3 regions of the Shumkonia mesophila genome follow, and region 2 is predicted to be linked to each of the others. Evidence: riboswitches for the same ligand, from Rfam matches in the RefSeq annotation. Region 2 holds a riboswitch; each other region holds the start of a gene.

Region 1 (5,779 bases), on a different contig from region 2:
GGCGTCGCCGCGATCTCGGCGGTATGGCCGACGTACCAGCTTTCCAGCCCCGCCGCCGTCGCCTCCACGTGGAACTGCAGGGCCAGGGCGTGGGCTCCCAGGCTGAAGGCCTGGTTGCGGCAGGCATCCGTTTCCGCCAGATGGACGGCGCCGGCCGGCAGGTCGAAGGTGTCGCCGTGCCAGTGCAAAACCTTAGCCTCCGCCTCGGCCAACGGCGCCAGACAGGATTGCCGCCCGGCCCCGGTCAGGCGAACGGGCGCCCAGCCGATCTCCTTCAGCCCTGAGGGAAAGACCCGGGCGCCGAGCGCGCGGGCCATCAACTGGCAACCCAGACAGATGCCCAGCGTCGGACGGCCCGCCGCCAGCCGGCGGGCGATCAGTTGGATCTCCGGCTCCAGGAAGGGATAGTCGGCGGTGTCGTAGACGCCGATGGGGCCGCCCAGGACCACCAGCAGGTCGGCGTCCACGGTATCCAGCGCGGCGAAATCGGCGGTCGGCGCCTCGGCGTAGGTAACGCCGAACCGGCGCCCAAGCAGCACGGGCTCCAGGCTGCCCAGGTCCTCGAACGCCACGTGGCGGAGGATGAGCGCCCGTTTCATGACGGCCTCTTGTAACGGGCCAGGATGGCGTCGAGCGCGCCATCGATGGGATCGAAACCGCCGCCTTCGCTCATCATGCGCAGGATCTGCTCGTTCATGCCGCCGGGCGTCGAGACCTCGTTGATGAGGGCGGGAAAGCCGTGCCTCTCGGCCTTGTCGGCATCGGTGGCGATGGTCTGGGCGATGGCGGTGGTGAAGCGGATGGCGGCCTTGGGTTCCACACCCTCCCTGGCCAGCCAGTCGGCGACCCGTCCCAGGAAGGCGAATTGCGAGGCGGCGATGGCGGTCACCGTGCACAAGGCGTCGAACTGGTGCTCGTCGTCGACCGGAACGACGTTGCCGATCCGCCCCAGCAGGGCGACGGCTTCGGCGTCGGAGGGATACACGGCGATGGGCCCGGTATGGCGGGCCACCGTCGGCTGCGGCACGGCGCGCACGATGCGCCCGGCCGGCTTGACCAGCCGCGCAAGGGTGGCGAGGGGGATGGCGGCGGCCAGGCTGATGACCTTGTGGTCGGGGCGGAAGCTGAGTGGCGAAATCACGGGTTCAACCTGCGGCGGACGCACCGCGATGAAGACCCAGTCGCTGCCGTCGATGACCGCCTGGTTGTCGGGGGCGACCTCGACTTGGGCAAATTCGGCGGCCAGCGCCGCCGCCTTCTCGGCATTGCGGGGCGAGATCAGCACCCGTTCGGGGGCCGGCGCGGCCGTGCACAATCCCCTGACCGTCGCCGCGGCGATGTTGCCGGTGCCGATGAAGCCGATGTGCATGAACGCCTCCCCCAATGCAGTCGCCGCGATCGATCATCGGCGCACATTAAGGTTGCGACGGACCCAATTCAACCGCTGCCGGCCGCATCGTCGGTTCGCAATTGAGAGTGAAAATCACATAAAGATATCTTTATATGAAGATTGACAAAGCGGGCTGATTTCGGATTAACTGAGGCCGTCGTGGTTCTCCGGGTTCTTTCGGGAATTTGGAGTGAAGAGGGAATTCGGTGCGCCGTCCGGTCCGCTCGTTGGATCGCATGGCAAAGCCGGGGCTGCCCCCGCAACTGTAAGCGGCGAGCCGCTGTCGAGACGTGTCACTGGCGCCATAAGGTGCCGGGAAGGCCAGACAGCGACGTTGACCCGTAAGCCAGGAAACCTGCCGCGACCTGTGAACGTCCTCGGGCGGGGTGTCCCGGTTGGCCGCTTGCGAAAGATGGCCCGGCGCCATCTGGGTGTCCTGCATGCGTCCGCTCGGTCCATGCCCCCATTGATGATGGGGTATTGAGACGATGTCGCCCTCTTCCCGGCGTGCCGAATCCGGTTCCCCGCCCGCTCACCCAGCTTCGCGTCCGATGTCGGGCGCGTGAACGCGAAAGGCAACGTCCATGTCCATCGTTACCAGCACCCTGGGGTTTCCGCGCATCGGCCCCCGCCGCGAACTGAAGACAGCCCTTGAAAGCCACTGGGCCGGAAAGAGCGGCGCCCGGGCGCTCCTCGATGACGCCGCCGGCTTGCGGGCGGCGGCCTGGGCGCGCCAGCTGGGAACGGGTGTCACCCACATCCCCAGCAACGACTTCTCGCTCTATGACCATGTGTTGGACACCAGCGTCATGCTCGGCGTCATTCCCTCCCTCTACGAATGGTGCGGCGGGCCGGTTTCGCCCGAGATCTATTTCGCGATGGCGCGCGGGACGCGCGGCCGGGCCGGCGGCGATCTTCCGGCCCTGGAGATGACCAAATGGTTCGACACCAACTACCACTACATGGTCCCGGAGTTCGCGCGCGGTCAGGCCTTCGCGCTGGCGTCGACCAAGGCGATCGACGAGTTTCTGGAGGCGAAGGCACTGGGCATCCATACGCGGCCAGTCCTGCTCGGCCCGGTCACCTATCTGCTGCTCGGCAAGAGCAAGGACGAAGGGCCCGACCCGCTTTCCTTGCTGCCCGGCCTGCTGCCGGTCTATGCCGAGGTGCTGAAGTGCCTCGCCGGGGCGGGGGCCGAGTGGGTACAGATCGACGAGCCATGCCTGGTACTCGATCTGGCCGACGCCCAGCGGGATGCCCTGGCCCATGCCTACAAGGTTCTGGCGGCGGCGGCGCCAGACCTGAAGCTTCTGCTCACCACCTATTTTGGTGGACTGGGCGACAATCTTGATACCGCGCTCGGGCTTCCCGTGGCCGGCCTTCATCTCGACCTGGTGCGGGCGCCCGCCCAGCTCGACGATGTCCTCTCCCGGGCGCCGGCCGGTCTCGTCCTGTCGCTCGGCGTCGTCGACGGCCGCAACGTCTGGCGGGCCAATCTGCCGGCAATCCTCGATCGCATCGAGCCCGTTGCCGCGCGACTGGGCACCGATCGCCTGATGGTCGGTCCGTCCTGCTCGCTGCTGCACGTGCCGATCGACCTCGACCTCGAAACCGCTCTCGATCCCGATCTCAGAAGCTGGCTGGCCTTCGCGGTTCAGAAAGTGGGCGAGATCGCGATCCTCGGGCGCGCCATCGACCGGGGGCGCAACGCGGTGGCCGACGAACTGGAGGCCTCGGCCGCGGCGGCGATGACGCGCCAGGCCTCGTCCAAAATCCACGACCGAAAGGTCAAGGCGCGCCTCGATGCGGTGACGCCGGACATGACGCGCCGCCAGAAGCCCTTTCCCGCTCGCCGGCCGCTGCAACGGGATCGCCTGGCATTGCCGGCCTTCCCGACCACGACGATCGGCTCCTTCCCGCAGACCGAGGAGGTGCGCAAGGCCAGGGCCGCCCATGCCAAGGGGACGCTCGGCGATTCCGACTACCGGGCCTTTCTGCGCAAGGAGACCGAGACGGCGGTGCGCTGGCAGGAAGACGTCGGCATCGACGTCCTCGTCCATGGCGAATTCGAGCGCAACGACATGGTGCAGTATTTCGGCGAACAGCTTTCCGGTTACGCCTTCACCCGGCACGGCTGGGTGCAGAGCTATGGATCGCGCTATGTCCGCCCGCCGATCATCTTCGGCGACGTCTCGCGGCCGCGGCCGATGACCGTGGAATGGTCGGCCTATGCGCAATCGCTGACGGCCAAGCCCATGAAGGGCATGCTGACCGGGCCGGTCACCATGCTGCAATGGTCGTTCGTGCGCGACGACCAGCCCCGCGAGCGGACCTGCCGCCAGATCGCCCTGGCGTTGCGTGACGAGGTGATCGACATCGAGAAGGCCGGCATCCCTATCGTTCAGATCGACGAGCCCGCCATCCGCGAGGGGCTGCCGCTGCGCCGCGCCGATTGGCGGGCCTATCTCGACTGGGCGGTGGCGTGTTTCCGCCTTACGGCGTGCGGCGTCGCCGATGCCACCCAGATCCACACCCACATGTGCTACTCGGAGTTCAACGACATCATCGATTCCATCGGCGCCATGGACGCCGACGTCATTTCCATCGAGACCGCGCGCTCGAAGATGGAGCTTTTGGAGGCGTTCGCGACCTACCGCTACCCGAACGACATCGGGCCGGGCGTCTACGACATCCACACCCCGCGCTGTCCGTCTATCGACGAGATGACAGCTTTGCTCGCCAAGGCCGCCGAGCGTCTGGCGCCCGATCAGATCTGGGTCAATCCCGACTGCGGCCTGAAAACCCGCAAGTGGGAGGAAGTCCGTCCCGCCCTGGTCAACATGGTCGAGGCGGCGCGCCGGATGAGGCTTGCTTCGCGGTAAGCTCCGAGCAGGGCGACGGCTTCGGCGTCGGAGGGGGTAGTCCGTCGGATACATTCGGTTACAAACCGGACATCATCCGGAAACGAATGAAAGCTATTCCTATCTCGACGCGACCCCAAGTCCTTGGGAGGGAGACTCATGAAGGCGTGGTTCTTGAAGCTTCATCGTTGGCTGGCGCTCATCTTCACGGCCCCGCTGGCCGTGGTGATCGTCACCGGGCTGGTTCTGTCGTTCGAGCCGTGGCTGGTGACCGGCGCCATCGTGCCGGACTCGCTCTCCGCCGAACGGGTTCAGACCCTTCTGGCCCAGCACGATCCCAACGGCCAGGCGCGCGCTCTCGTCTATCGCAGCTATGACGGCACGCTGACGATGGGCGCCGGGCGCAGCGGCGGCGTCACGGTCGATGCCGCCAGCGGCGAGGCCAAGCCCGGGCCCTCGACGCTGGCCGCCGTCATGGGCACCATGCGCGGCCTGCACGAGCGGCTGCTCATCGATGCCGGCTGGCTGGTCATCGCTTCGACGGCGGCGATGCTCGTCCTCGTCCTCCTCGGCGGGCTGATGGGGTGGCCGCGCTTCGCCAATACGCTCGGCGGCTGGCACAAGGCGATGGCCTGGGGGTTGCTGCCGCTCACCGTGCTCTCGCCCCTGACCGCGCTCTTGATGGCGGCGGGCGTCACCTTCGCGACGCCGCCGGCGGCTCCCGCGGCCCAGGGTGCGCCGCTCAAGCTGGCCCAGGCCGTCGACATCGTCGGTCGCGACCACGATCTTTCCTCGCTGGTTTGGCTGCGGCCGCAGGGCGGTCGCGTCATGGCCCGCCTGGTCGAGGACGGCGAGTACCGCCTCTATGCGGTGACGCCGCAGGGCATCCAGCCGATGGAGCGCAACTGGCCGCGCCTGTGGCACGAAGGAAACTTCGCGGGCGCGTGGTCGGCGGCGATGAACGTCATCCTCTCGGTGGTCATGACCGGCCTGCTCGCCACGGGCGCCTGGATCTGGCTGCGCCGCCAGTTCCGACGGCGCGCCCGCCGCCCGCTGCCGACCGCCCCGGCATGACCCGCCGCGCCGTCTCTTCGTTCCCGCCGCCGTCACGTCTCGACTCCGGGGTCCGCGTTCCCCACATCTCCGGCAAGGGTCTGGACGTCGGCGGTCAACGGGGAGGTGGGGCATGTTCGCGGTTGTCTTCGAAGTCAGGCCCAAGCCTGAGCGCCGGGAGGAATATCTGGCGCTCGCCCGCTTCCTGAAGCCTCGGCTGGAGGTCGTCGACGGCTTCATCGACAACGAGCGTTTCGCCAGCCGGCGGCGTCCCGGCCTGGTGCTTTCCCTCTCCACCTGGCGGGACGAGAAGGCGCTGATCCGCTGGCGTACCCAGTCCGACCACCACGCCGTGCAGGAAAAGGGCCGCTTCGAGGTCTTCGAGGACTATCGCCTGCGGGTCGGCGAAGTGACCACCGACACCGCGCCCCCGGTCGGCCACGCCGTGTGCCCGACGCGGGCCGACGAGACCGAG
Region 2 (5,779 bases):
TCTACGTCGACTGAACCGCTCAGTCGTTGAGCCGGAAGGTGATCGGGATGTCGACCCACGCCGCCACCGGCACGCCGGCCCGGCGGGCCGGCTCGAACCGCCAGCGGCGCAGCGTCTCGATGGCGGCTTCGTCGAGGAGCGGATGGGGGCTGGCGGTCCGCACGCTGACCGACCCGGCCCGGCCGTCGGTGGTGACGAAGACGCGCAGCACGACCCGGCCTTCCAGGCCGCGCCGGCGGGCAGCCGTCGGATAGCGGGGAAGCGGATTGCCGGCCGAACCGATGGCGAAACGCGGACCCACCTGCGGCAGTGCGGCGACGTCCCCGCCCGCTGGCGTATCGCCGCCGGTCGCGATTCCCGAGGAGGGGGATTCGCCGGCGAGGGCGGCGATCGCCGTTCCATCGGCCGTCTTGTCCAAAACTGTCGGCGGTTCGCGACCGCCGGGCGTGGCGCTTGCGTCTTCCGCAGGGGGCGTGACCGGACGGCGGGCGGGCCGTGGAATGACCGGGGCGGCGGCTGGCGGCGCCGGTGGTTCGGTCTGGGTGGCGGCTTCCCGGGAATGGTCCGGCGCCGCCGCCCCGCCTTCCGAGGGGGGGACGTCGTCAGGACCGGATTGGACGCTCATCGCTATGTCAATCTCGGCGGCCGGGCCGTCGTCGGGCGCGGCGGCGCCCATTGCCGCCGCCGCGGCCGACGCGCCGTTCTGCGGGGCCGCGACCACCAGTTCGACGACGATGGGAGCGCCGGCGGAATAGGGGACGGGGCCGGCCGGCCACAGGAACACGCCGGCCGCCAGCGCGCCGTGCAGGGCGGCGGAGCAGACGGCGGCGACGATCGTCGCGCCGCGGCCGGCGGTCGCTTGTCCCTGGCTGCTGGCTGAAACCGTCCCCATCCTCAGGCGCGTCCTCCGCTCAGAAGGTCACCCCGGCTTCCAGCCAGTAGGTGCGGCCGGGCAGGGGATAGGCGTTGAAGGTTCCGTAGGCGGTCGAACTGGCCACCGCATAGTTGTAGTAGTCGACGTCGAGCACGTTATTCACGGTGGCCGACCAGGTCAGCGCGTTGTATTCGCCGCCCAGCTTCAGGTCGACGAGCGTGTAGCCGGGCATTTCCGGCTGAAAGTTGGCCTCGTCGTTCTCCATGTTCTGGGAACTGTAGTAGCTGACCGTCGCCGTGCCCGTCAGGTACTTCTCGACCATGTCCCAGGAAAGGCTGGTGCTGGCCGTCCAGTCCGAAACCAGGGGCACGGTGTTGCCCTTGTAGGGGCCGTCGGTGAACTCGGCCTTTGTGTAGGTGAGGTTGGCCTTGACGCCGACGGTCTCGGTGGCCCGCCAGTCCAGGCTGTTCTCGACGCCGTAGCGGCGGGTCGGGTCGAAGTTCTTGTTGACGCCGGAGTCGGGGTCGTAGTGCAGCTCGTCTCGCAGCGCCATGTAGTAGGCGCTGGATTGTACCTCGACCTTGCCGAAGCTCAGCCGGGTGCCGACCTCGGCGTCCCGCGATGTCTGGGTCTTGAGCACGAAGGACTTGTGGCTGGGGTCGGAACCGACGCGTTCGTCGACGGTCGGCGCCCGGAAGCTGCGGGCCACACGGCCGAACAGGGCCACGCTGTCGGTCAGCCGGTAATCGAGGCCGGCATTCAGGGCGAAGTCGTTACTGGTGTCGGTCAAGGACTCGCGATGACCGTCGAAGGCCGGAAAGGCCAGCAGGCTGGGATCGTAGATGTCTCCCGCGGTGAAGCGGGTGGACTGGACGCGGCCGCCGGCCGACAGGTCGAGCGTGTCGGAGAAAGCCAGCGTGTTCTGCGCATAAAGGGCGGCACTGTGCTGCTTGCCGTCGTAGCGGTGATAGGCGGCGCCGTCGGGGGACAGCTGGCGGTCCGAATTGTAGTCGGAGTAGTAGTAGTCGATGCCGAGGGTGGTGTCGGTCGGCCGCCGCCACAGGTCGGCGTCGATATTGAGCCGGGGCGTCAGCGAGAAGGTCGCCAGCTCGGTATCGACGTAGGCATCGAATTGCGGGCCGAAGTTGCTGACCGTACGCGCCTCGGTGTCCTTGATGCGGTAGCCGGCATCGAGGACGGCTTCGACATTCTTGGTGATCCGGCGGGTGCCGCCGACGGTCAGCGCGACGCCGTTCTGCCGGGTGTAGTCGTCGGGCGTGGTGGCTTGGCGCCGTACGCTTTCGGGTTCCAACTGGGTGCTGGTCAGGGTGACCCGCCGGGCGCCCGGTGTGCCCAGGCGCTGATCGTCGACGCCCAGGTTGACGTAGACCTGGCCCTCGTCGGTGCGTCGCCTTGCCTCGGTGACCAGGTTGCGCTGGGTCAGATCGTTGTTGTCGCGATAGTTCTGGGCGTCGATGAGGGTGCCATAGGCGCTGAGCGATACGTCGCCGGCGCCGTGGGTTGCCGACACGTTGGTCTCGCGGTGCTGGTAAGAGCCGTATTTGGCGCTGACCTTGCCCGAGGGGCCCTGCGGGACCGCCGTCTTGGTGACGATGTTGACGACGCCGCCCACCGCGCCGTCGCCATAAAGCACGGCGCCGGCGTTGCCGCGCGTGATCTCGATGCGCTCGATGCTTTCGAGCGGGATGTTGCTCCAGTCGACGCCGGCCAGATCGAAGTCATTCAGCCGGCGGCCGTTGACCAGGACCAGGGTGTTCGACGACGCCGTCGCGCCGAAGCCCCGGATGTCGACCGCCGAATCGGCGCCCGACGCACTGTAGAAGTCGCGGCTCTGCACCCCCGCCTCGCGGGACAACAGGTCGGGCAGCGTGGTGGCCGGCGAGCGGGCGATGTCCTCGGCCTCGATCACCGTCGTCGAGGTGCCGGGCAGGCCGACGCCCAAGCGGCTGGCGGTGACCACCACCTCCTCCAGTTGGCCGTCCGGTTCCTGGGCGGCCGCAGTGACGAAGCCGGCGGCGGCAAGCGCGCCGGCGAGCACCAAGGTTTCAACAGCGTTTCGATAGCGATTTCGATAGTTTCTCATGAGTCCTGCCTCCTTCGACGGAAAGGGAAAGAAGCACGCACGAGAAAGACGTCGGGAACCGGCACGCACCCCTGGCGTCCGGCGTTCCCTTCACGGGTCTTGACTGAAAGATATCCATGATCCGCGGTCCGATTTTCCCATGCGGCCACACCAAAAAGCGGCGTCACCGCACTCGGAATACCGGACCACTGGAAAGACCCCGTCCACTGGTAGGTGACGCAGGTGGCGGCAGGTCTCCTGGCTTGCGGGTCATTGTCCTGGCGCCCCGCCTTCCCAGTTTCCCAGTGGCTTCTTGGGGCACAGACTCGCCGCTCACAGTTGCGGGGGCAGCCACGGACTGAATCCGATTTGGGATCGCACCGTGTTCCCTTTTTTCCATCCGCCGGCCGAGGCTTGCGGATGAAACCGTCACCTTGAACTTTCCCAGGCTAAGGGAGCGGCGATTTTGCGTCAAGAGCCGGTGGGCCACTCAATCGTTTGCCCGCCGGGCCGCCGGCCGGTATACCTGGGGGCGGGTGACTTTCAGAATCTTTCGTGTTTTTTCTCCTGGCGAAACGTTTTCGAGGCGAGAGTTCTTGTCGTCCGCTCTCCGAGGAATTAGGAGGGGTGCGAGAGACGATCCGGGATCGGGTCGGAGCCCAAGGGAGTGTGCCATGCCGAAATTCGCCGCCAACCTGTCGATGCAGTTCAACGAGGTCGATTTCCTCGATCGCTTCAAGGCCGCCGCCAAGGCCGGCTACCAGGGGGTCGAGTACCTGTTTCCCTATGCCTACGCCAAGGACGACCTGGCCGCCAAGCTGGCCGAGAACGGGCTCACCCAGGTGCTGTTCAACATGCCGCCCGGCGACTGGGCCAAGGGCGAACGCGGCCTGGCATGCCTGCCCGACCGGGTCGGCGAGTTCCAAGATTCGGTTGGCAAGGCCATCGACTACGCCAAGGCGCTCAAGTGCTCGCGCGTGCACGCCATGGCGGGTCTCAAGCCGAAGGGCGTCGCCGAGGACAAGTTGCGCGCCACCTATGTCGCCAACATCAGGTTCGCGGCGGCGGAAACCGCCAAGGCCGGCCTGATGCTGGTGATCGAGCCGATCAACTTCCGCGACATGCCGGGCTTCTATCTGAACTATTCCAAGCAGGCGATCGACATCATCGCCGAGGTGGCGGCGCCGAACCTCAAGCTGCAGTACGACATCTACCACATGCAGCGCATGGAGGGCGAACTGGCCAACACCATCAAGGCCAACATCGGCGTCATCGGCCACATGCAGCTGGCAGACACCCCCGGCCGGCACGAGCCGGGCACCGGCGAGATCAACTATCCCTTCCTGTTCAAGGCCATCGACGAGGCCGGCTACGACGGCTGGATCGGCTGCGAGTACGTGCCGGCGGCCGGCACCGAAGCCGGGCTCGGCTGGTTCGCGCCCTACAGGAAGTAAGCCATTTCTCAGGATTTGAAGGAAAAGGAGAAGACCATGAAGATCGGTTTCATTGGGGTCGGAATCATGGGCGCGCCGATGGCGGTTCACCTGCTGGAGGGGGGCCACGAGGTTGTCGTCTACGACGTGGGGACCATCCGCCAGGAGGTTCTGGACAAGGGGGCGAAGAAGGTTGGTTCGTCGAAGGAAGCAGCCGCCTTCGGCGACGTGATCATCGTCATGGTTCCGGACACGCCGCATGTGGCGGCGGTACTGTTCGGCGAGAATGGGGTGGCCGAGGCCAACCTCAAGGGCAAGATCGTCGTCGACATGAGCTCGATCGCCCCCGTCGAGACCAAGGAGTTCGCCAAGAAGATCAACGCGCTGGGCGCCCAGTACCTGGATGCCCCGGTGTCGGGCGGCGAGGTCGGCGCCAAGGCGGCGAGCCTCACCATCATGGTGGGCGGCGAGCAGGCGACGTTCGACAAGATCAAGCCGCTGTTCGACCTGATGGGCAAGAACATCACGCTGGTCGGCGGCAACGGCGACGGCCAGACCTGCAAGGTGGCCAACCAGATCATCGTCGCGTTGACCATCGAGGCGGTGGGCGAGGCGCTGCTGTTCGCCTCCAAGGCGGGGGCCGATCCGGCCAAGGTTCGCCAGGCCCTGATGGGCGGTTTCGCATCCTCCAAGATCCTGGAGATCCATGGAGACCGGATGGTCAAGCGGACCTTCGATCCGGGCTTCCGCATCGAGCTGCATCAGAAGGACTTGAACCTGGCCCTTTCTTCCGCCCGCAAGCTGGGCGTGTCGCTGCCCAACACGGCGACGGCGCAGGAACTGTTCAACGCCTGCGCCGCCAACGGCGGTTCGGCCTGGGATCATTCGGCCATGGTCAAGGCTCTCGAGATGCTGGCCAATCACACCGTCGCCTAAGTCCAATCTCGCATAACGGGGGCCGGTACCGCCGCGGGCGGCGCCGGCCCTTTCTTTTTGGGAATTGCCTTACGGCATGTTCTCGCGCACGAAGATCTCGATGCGCGGCGCACCCAGCCGCGGCGAGGGCAGCGGCCGGTTGTGGAAGGCCAGCAGATGCTGCAGCGCCGCCGTCGCCTCGTGGGTGACGTCCTGGTTGATCACCGCGTCCATGACGCCGTCGATCAGGAACTGGCGGGTGAAGCGGGTGATGTCGTGGCCGATGAAGATGACCCGGCCGGCGACGCCGCGCTCCTTCAGGGCGGCGGCGATGCCCCGCGTGCCGCCGCCGATGTTGTAGATGCCAAGCAGGTCGGGGAAGCGGTCGAGGATGATGTTGGTCTGCTCGTGGCCCTTCTGGAAGTCGTCCAGGTCCTCGAAGCGGTCGGCGATGGTCAGATTGCTGAAATGCTC
Region 3 (5,779 bases), on a different contig from region 2:
CTGGAGCCGGGCAGCATGTGGAACACCATGCCCTGCCATACCCACGAGCGGCGCATGGAGGTCTACTTCTACTTCAACATGCCCGAGGACGCCGTCGTCTTCCACATGATGGGCGAACCCACGGAAACCCGGCACCTCATCATGCGCAACGAGCAGGCGGCGATCAGCCCCAGCTGGTCGATCCATTCGGGCGTCGGCTCGCAGGCCTATACCTTCATCTGGGCCATGTGCGGCGAGAACCAGGTGTTCCACGACATGGACCACGTGCCGATGACGACGTTGAAGTAGGCCGTTTCCGATCTTTCCTTTCTCGCGGGCGGAGAGAGGCCGGCGGCCTCTCCCCGACCCTGCCAGGCAGTTCCCCCTGATGAGTTTCTATTCCGTCGCCGTCCGGCCCCTTCTGTTCCGGTTCGACGCTGAGCGCATGCACCACGCCTCGATCGAGACGGCCGCCCGCGTGGGATGGGCGCAGGGCCTTCTTTCCGCCCTGTACGGCTTTGCCGACCCGTCCCTGGAGACCGAGGTCTGCGGCCTCGCGTTCGCCAACCCGCTGGGGCTGGCCGCCGGCTATGACAAAAGCGGCGAGGCGGTTCGCGCGCTGGCCGGCCTCGGCTTCGGGCACGTCGAGATCGGTTCCGTCTCGGCCGATCCCTCGGCCGGCAATCCGAAGCCGCGTCTTTTCCGCCTGCCCGCCGACCGCGCCCTGGTCGTGCATTACGGCTTGCAGAACGACGGCGCCGACATCATCGCCAAGCGCGTCGCCGCCGCCCGTCTTGCGGTGCCGCTCGGCGTCAACATCGTCAAGACGAACCGCGGCGCCGGCGCCTGCCCGGACGGCGAGGACGCGATCATCGGCGACTATCTGCGCTCCGTCCGGCTGTTCAAGGATGACGCCGACTATCTCACCCTCAATCTCAGTTGCCCCAACACCGAGATGGGCCGGGACTTTTTCGCCGACAAACCGCACGTCGAACGCTTCCTCGCGGCGCTTGGCGAAGTCGGCATCCCCTGCCCGGTCTTCCTCAAGGTGTCGCCAAAAAGCGGCATTCCCGGCATCGAGATGCTGCTCGAAGCGGCCGAGGGGCACGATTTCGTGTCGGGGTTCGTGTTCAACCTGCCGGCCGGCAAACCGGACAACCTGGTGACGCCGAGGGAGGTCTGGGAATCGTGGCCCGGCGCCGTCTCCGGTCATCCGGTCGAGTCGCTGATCAATTTTTCCATCCGCGAGATGTACAGGCGGATGGACACCCGGCGCTACCGCATCGTCGGCGTCGGCGGCGTGTTCACCGCCGAGCAGGCCTACGAGAAGATCCGCCTGGGTGCCTCGCTGGTCCAACTACTGACCGCCCTGGTCTATGAGGGGCCGGGAGTCGTCGGGCGCATCAATCGGGGCCTGTGCGGGCTGCTGGCCCGCGACGGTTTCAAGACCATCGCCGAAGCGGTCGGCACCGCCCACACGTAACCGCCCCCGGGGCCCACCCATGCCGTTCTCCGCCGCCCCGTCTCCTCTCTCGAACAACGTCAAGGGCATCCTGTGGATGCTGGCTACCGCCGTCCTGCTGACGGGAACGGCGGCCATCAGCAAGTACCTGGGCCGCACCCTGCCGGTGGTCGAGATCGTCTTCTTCCGCATGGCCCTGGGCGCCCTGGTCATGCTGCCGTGGCTGCTGCGCCACGGCCTCCGCGGCCTCGCCACCCAGCGCCTGGCCACCCATTTCTGGCGCTCGATCCTGGGTGTCGGCGCCTTCGTGCTTTACATCTACGCCGTCAGCAACATGCTGCTCGCCAACGCCGTCGCGCTCGCCTTTTCGACGCCGCTGTGGATGATCGTCATGTCGCACCTGATGCTGGGCGAGCGCGCCGGTCCGGCCCGCGGCATCGCCACCGTCATCGGCTTCGCAGGCATCCTGGTCATCGCCCGCCCCGACGTCGAAATCAGCCTGCCGGCCCTGGCGGCGCTGGCCAGCGCTTTTCTGTTGTCGCTTGCCATGATCTACGTGAAGCGCTTATCGGCCACCGAGTCGCCCACCAAGCTCGCCTTCTACGTCCAGTTCTTCGGGGCCGTGTTCACGGCGCCCTCGACCGTGCTGGCCTGGCAGACGCCGAACGCCGTCGAATGGACGTGGCTGATCGTCCTTGGGCTGACCGGCGCCCTCGGCCTCGTCACCCAGGCCCGCGCCTACGCCATCGGCAGCCCGACGGCGGTGACGCCGGTCGATTTCACCCGGCTGCCCATCGCCGTGCTGCTCGGCATGGTGTTCTTCGGCGAGTTGCCAGATCTTTGGGCGTTCGCCGGCATGGCCCTGATCGTCGGTACCATCCTGTTCATCTCGCGCCACGAGCGGCATCGCCGCCGTACCGAAAGTGGCCCTTCCTGACAGCCCTCCTAACGCCTTGTCGGGGTCCCATATTTGGTATAGCCTGTTCGAGTTCCTGGTGTTCGACGCAAGATATTGTGGCGAACGGCAACAGGGAATCCGGTGCGAATCCGGAACTGACGCGCAGCGGTAAGGAGGAACAAGAGCCGCAGGCGGTGCCGAGCGTTCGGCCCCGCAGGCACTGATCGACGGATCGGGAAGCCGCGGCTCGAGGCCCACCCCGGGCGTCCGGAATCATCCGGCGCCAGGGGATCGCCTCCAAGTCCGAAAACCTGCCGGGAACATGAACCGCGACAACCGATCGCGCGGTTCGGCGTTCGGGCCTTCGCGATCTGGGGCCACGGAGCCGTGGGCGTCGCCTTGCCGCGCCCGCGTTTCCCTTCCCTTCGCGCGTTCCCGTCGCCGACCCGCGACGGAAAGGAAGGGAATGTCCATGAACGAAAAAGACCGGCTGGCCGCATCCCGTTTCGTCCCCGGCCAAGTCATCAAGCGGGACGGTCGGGTGGTGCCGTTCGACGGCGAACGCATCGTCTCGGCGGTGCGCCGCGCCGGCGAGGCCGCGGGCGAGTTCGGCGAGGAGGAGGCCCGGTTGCTGACGGCCCAGGTGCTGAAGGTGCTGCGCCACCGCTTCGAGGCCGGCGCCCCCGCCATCGAGCAGATCCAGGACATCGTCGAGCAGGTCCTGATTTCCGCCAACCACTTCAGGACGGCCCGGGCCTACATCGTCTATCGCGAGCAGCACGGCAAGCTGCGCCGCGACCGCCAGACCCTGGTCGACGTCGCCTCGTCCATCAACGAATACCTGGAACGCGCCGACTGGCGGGTCAGCGCCAACGCCAACCAGGGCTATTCCCTGGGCGGCCTGATCCTCAACGTGTCGGGCAAGGTGGTCGCCAACTACTGGCTGAGCCACGTCTACCCGCCCGAGGTCGGGGCGGCGCATCGGGACGGCGACCTGCACATCCACGACCTCGACATGCTGTCGGGCTATTGCGCCGGCTGGTCGCTGCGCTCGCTTTTGCTCGACGGCTTCAACGGCGTTCCCGGCAAGGTCGAGGCGGGGCCACCCCGGCATCTGTCCAGCGCCGTCGGCCAGATGGTCAACTTCCTGGGCACCCTGCAAAACGAGTGGGCCGGCGCCCAGGCGTTCAGTTCCTTCGACACCTATCTGGCGCCCTTCATCCGCAAGGATGGCCTTTCCTACGACGAGGTCCGCCAGTCGATCCAGGAGTTCATCTACAACCTCAATGTGCCGTCGCGCTGGGGCACCCAGACGCCGTTCACCAACATCACGCTCGACTGGGTGGTACCCGAGGACCTGCGCGAGCAGGCCCCGGTCATCGGCGGCCGCGAGATGCCCTTCACCTACGGCGAATTGCAGCCCGAACTCGACCTCATCAACCGCGCCTACATCGAGGTGATGATGAAGGGCGACGCCAAGGGTCGCGTCTTCACCTTCCCGATTCCCACCTACAACATCACCAAGGATTTCCCCTGGGACGGCCCCAATACCGAGCGGCTGTTCGAGATGACGGCCAAATACGGCCTGCCCTATTTCCAGAACTTCCTCAACTCGGACCTGGAGCCGGGCATGGTGCGCTCCATGTGCTGCCGGCTTCAGCTCGACCTCCGCGAGCTGATGAAGCGCGGCAACGGCCTGTTCGGATCGGCCGAGCAGACCGGTTCCATCGGCGTCGTCACGCTCAATTGCGCCCGGCTGGGCTATCTCTTCAAACACGACGAGGCGGGCCTCCTGGCCCGCCTCGACACGCTGCTGGCGCTGGCGCGCACCAGCCTGGAAATCAAGCGCAAGGTCATCCAGCGCCACCTGGACGCCGGGCTATTCCCCTATACCAAGCGCTACCTCGGCCACCTGCGCAACCACTTCTCGACCATCGGCGTCAACGGCATCAACGAGATGATCCGCAACTTCACCGGCGGCGCCCACGACATCACCGACGATTTCGGCCACGCCATGGCCTGCCGCCTGCTCGACCACGTGCGCGAGCGGATGATCGGCTTTCAGGCGGAAACCGGCCATCTTTACAACCTCGAAGCCACGCCCGCCGAGGGCACCACCTATCGGCTGGCCCGCGAGGATCGCAAGCGCTTTCCCGACATCCTGCAGGCGGGAACGGCCGAGGCCCCTTACTACACCAATTCCTCGCAATTGCCGGTCGGCTTCACCGACGACCCCTTCGTGGCGCTCGAGCACCAGGAGGCGCTGCAGGCGCGCTACACCGGCGGCACCGTCATGCACCTCTACATGGGCGAGCGGATTTCCAGCGCGGAAGCCTGCAAGACCCTGGTCCGCCGGGTGCTGGAACGCTTCCGCATCCCCTATGTGACGATCACCCCCACCTTCTCCATCTGCCCGGTGCACGGCTATTTGGCCGGCGCCCAGAAGTTCTGTCCCAAATGCGACGCCGACATCCTTGCCCGCAAGCGGGCCGAGGCGGCCGCCGCCTGATCGAGGAGTTTCCGATGCACGGTTCCACCCCTGATTTCCACCCTTCCGAAATCCGCCTCGCCGACGAGGAACGCCAGCCCTGCGAGATCTGGACCCGGGTCATGGGCTATCACCGCCCGATCAGCGAGTTCAATCCGGGCAAGAAAAGCGAACAGGCCGAACGTCTTCCCTTCCGGGAACCCGGCCTGGCGCCCGCCGCCGACCGCTAGATGGCGGCCGACGACCTGGTGGTGGGCGGAATGGCGCCGCTCACCACCATCGACTATCCGGGCCGTCTGGCGGCCGTGCTGTTCTGCCAGGGTTGCCCGTGGCGCTGCCCCTATTGCCACAACCCCCACCTGCTGAAACGGCAGGCGGAGCATCCCGTTGCCTGGGGCGACATCCGGGCCTTCCTGCGCAAACGGCGGGGATTCCTCGATGCCGTGGTGGTCAGCGGCGGCGAACCGCTGCTGCAGGCCGCCGTCGTCGACGCCGTGGCGGGGATCAAGGCCATGGGCTTTTCCGTCGCCCTGCACACCGGAGGAAGCCATCCCGCCCGCCTGCGGCACCTGCTGCCCCATCTCGACTGGGTGGGATTCGACGCCAAGACGGCGTTTGACGCCTACGCCGGGGTCACCGGCATCGCCGGCAACGGCGAGAAGGCGTCCCGCAGCCTGGCCGAGGTACAGGCCGCTGGCGTCGCCTACGAAGTCCGCACCACCGTCGACGAGAGGCTGGTAAGCCGCGACGACCTGTTGCGGCTGGCCGACGATCTGGCCGGCCGCGGGGTCCGCACGTGGGCCCTTCAGGAATGCCGCGAATCGAAGGCGCCCGGCCGCTTTCCCGGGACCGTCCTGCTTGACGACGGGCCCTTCCTCGAACGCCTGGCCGGCCGCTTCGACGGGTTCACCGTCCGTCGGGCCTGACCCTTACCCTTTGCCGTCCTTGGCCT

Evidence for each region. Region 2 has a riboswitch for cobalamin ahead of ODR01_RS15365 (TonB-dependent receptor). Riboswitches for the same ligand answer to the same signal wherever they lie in the genome.
Region 1: linked by a shared signal. The riboswitch ahead of metE (5-methyltetrahydropteroyltriglutamate--homocysteine S-methyltransferase) and the one ahead of ODR01_RS15365 (TonB-dependent receptor) in region 2 are both predicted to bind cobalamin.
Region 3: linked by a shared signal. The riboswitch ahead of ODR01_RS10735 (ribonucleoside triphosphate reductase) and the one ahead of ODR01_RS15365 (TonB-dependent receptor) in region 2 are both predicted to bind cobalamin.

What each region holds. Positions count from the first base shown of each region.
Region 1 is NZ_JAOTID010000006.1:154,698-160,476, reverse strand. It holds gene ODR01_RS12145 (glutamine amidotransferase) at 1-599, opposite strand, end outside; gene ODR01_RS12140 (NAD(P)-binding domain-containing protein) at 596-1,369, opposite strand; cobalamin riboswitch at 1,534-1,767, shown strand; gene metE (5-methyltetrahydropteroyltriglutamate--homocysteine S-methyltransferase) at 1,975-4,272, shown strand; gene ODR01_RS12130 (PepSY-associated TM helix domain-containing protein) at 4,411-5,325, shown strand; gene ODR01_RS12125 (antibiotic biosynthesis monooxygenase family protein) at 5,438-5,779, shown strand, end outside.
Region 2 is NZ_JAOTID010000009.1:67,012-72,790, reverse strand. It holds gene ODR01_RS15375 (RraA family protein) at 1-14, shown strand, start outside; gene ODR01_RS15370 (energy transducer TonB) at 20-892, opposite strand; gene ODR01_RS15365 (TonB-dependent receptor) at 912-2,978, opposite strand; cobalamin riboswitch at 3,189-3,403, opposite strand; gene otnI (2-oxo-tetronate isomerase) at 3,632-4,411, shown strand; gene glxR (2-hydroxy-3-oxopropionate reductase) at 4,448-5,326, shown strand; gene ODR01_RS15350 (LacI family DNA-binding transcriptional regulator) at 5,396-5,779, opposite strand, start outside.
Region 3 is NZ_JAOTID010000005.1:191,460-197,238, reverse strand. It holds gene kduI (5-dehydro-4-deoxy-D-glucuronate isomerase) at 1-288, shown strand, start outside; gene ODR01_RS10745 (quinone-dependent dihydroorotate dehydrogenase) at 368-1,462, shown strand; gene ODR01_RS10740 (DMT family transporter) at 1,482-2,378, shown strand; cobalamin riboswitch at 2,418-2,672, shown strand; gene ODR01_RS10735 (ribonucleoside triphosphate reductase) at 2,812-4,848, shown strand; gene nrdD (anaerobic ribonucleoside-triphosphate reductase) at 4,863-5,057, shown strand; gene ODR01_RS10725 (anaerobic ribonucleoside-triphosphate reductase activating protein) at 5,058-5,753, shown strand; gene ODR01_RS10720 (glutamine--tRNA ligase/YqeY domain fusion protein) at 5,757-5,779, opposite strand, start outside.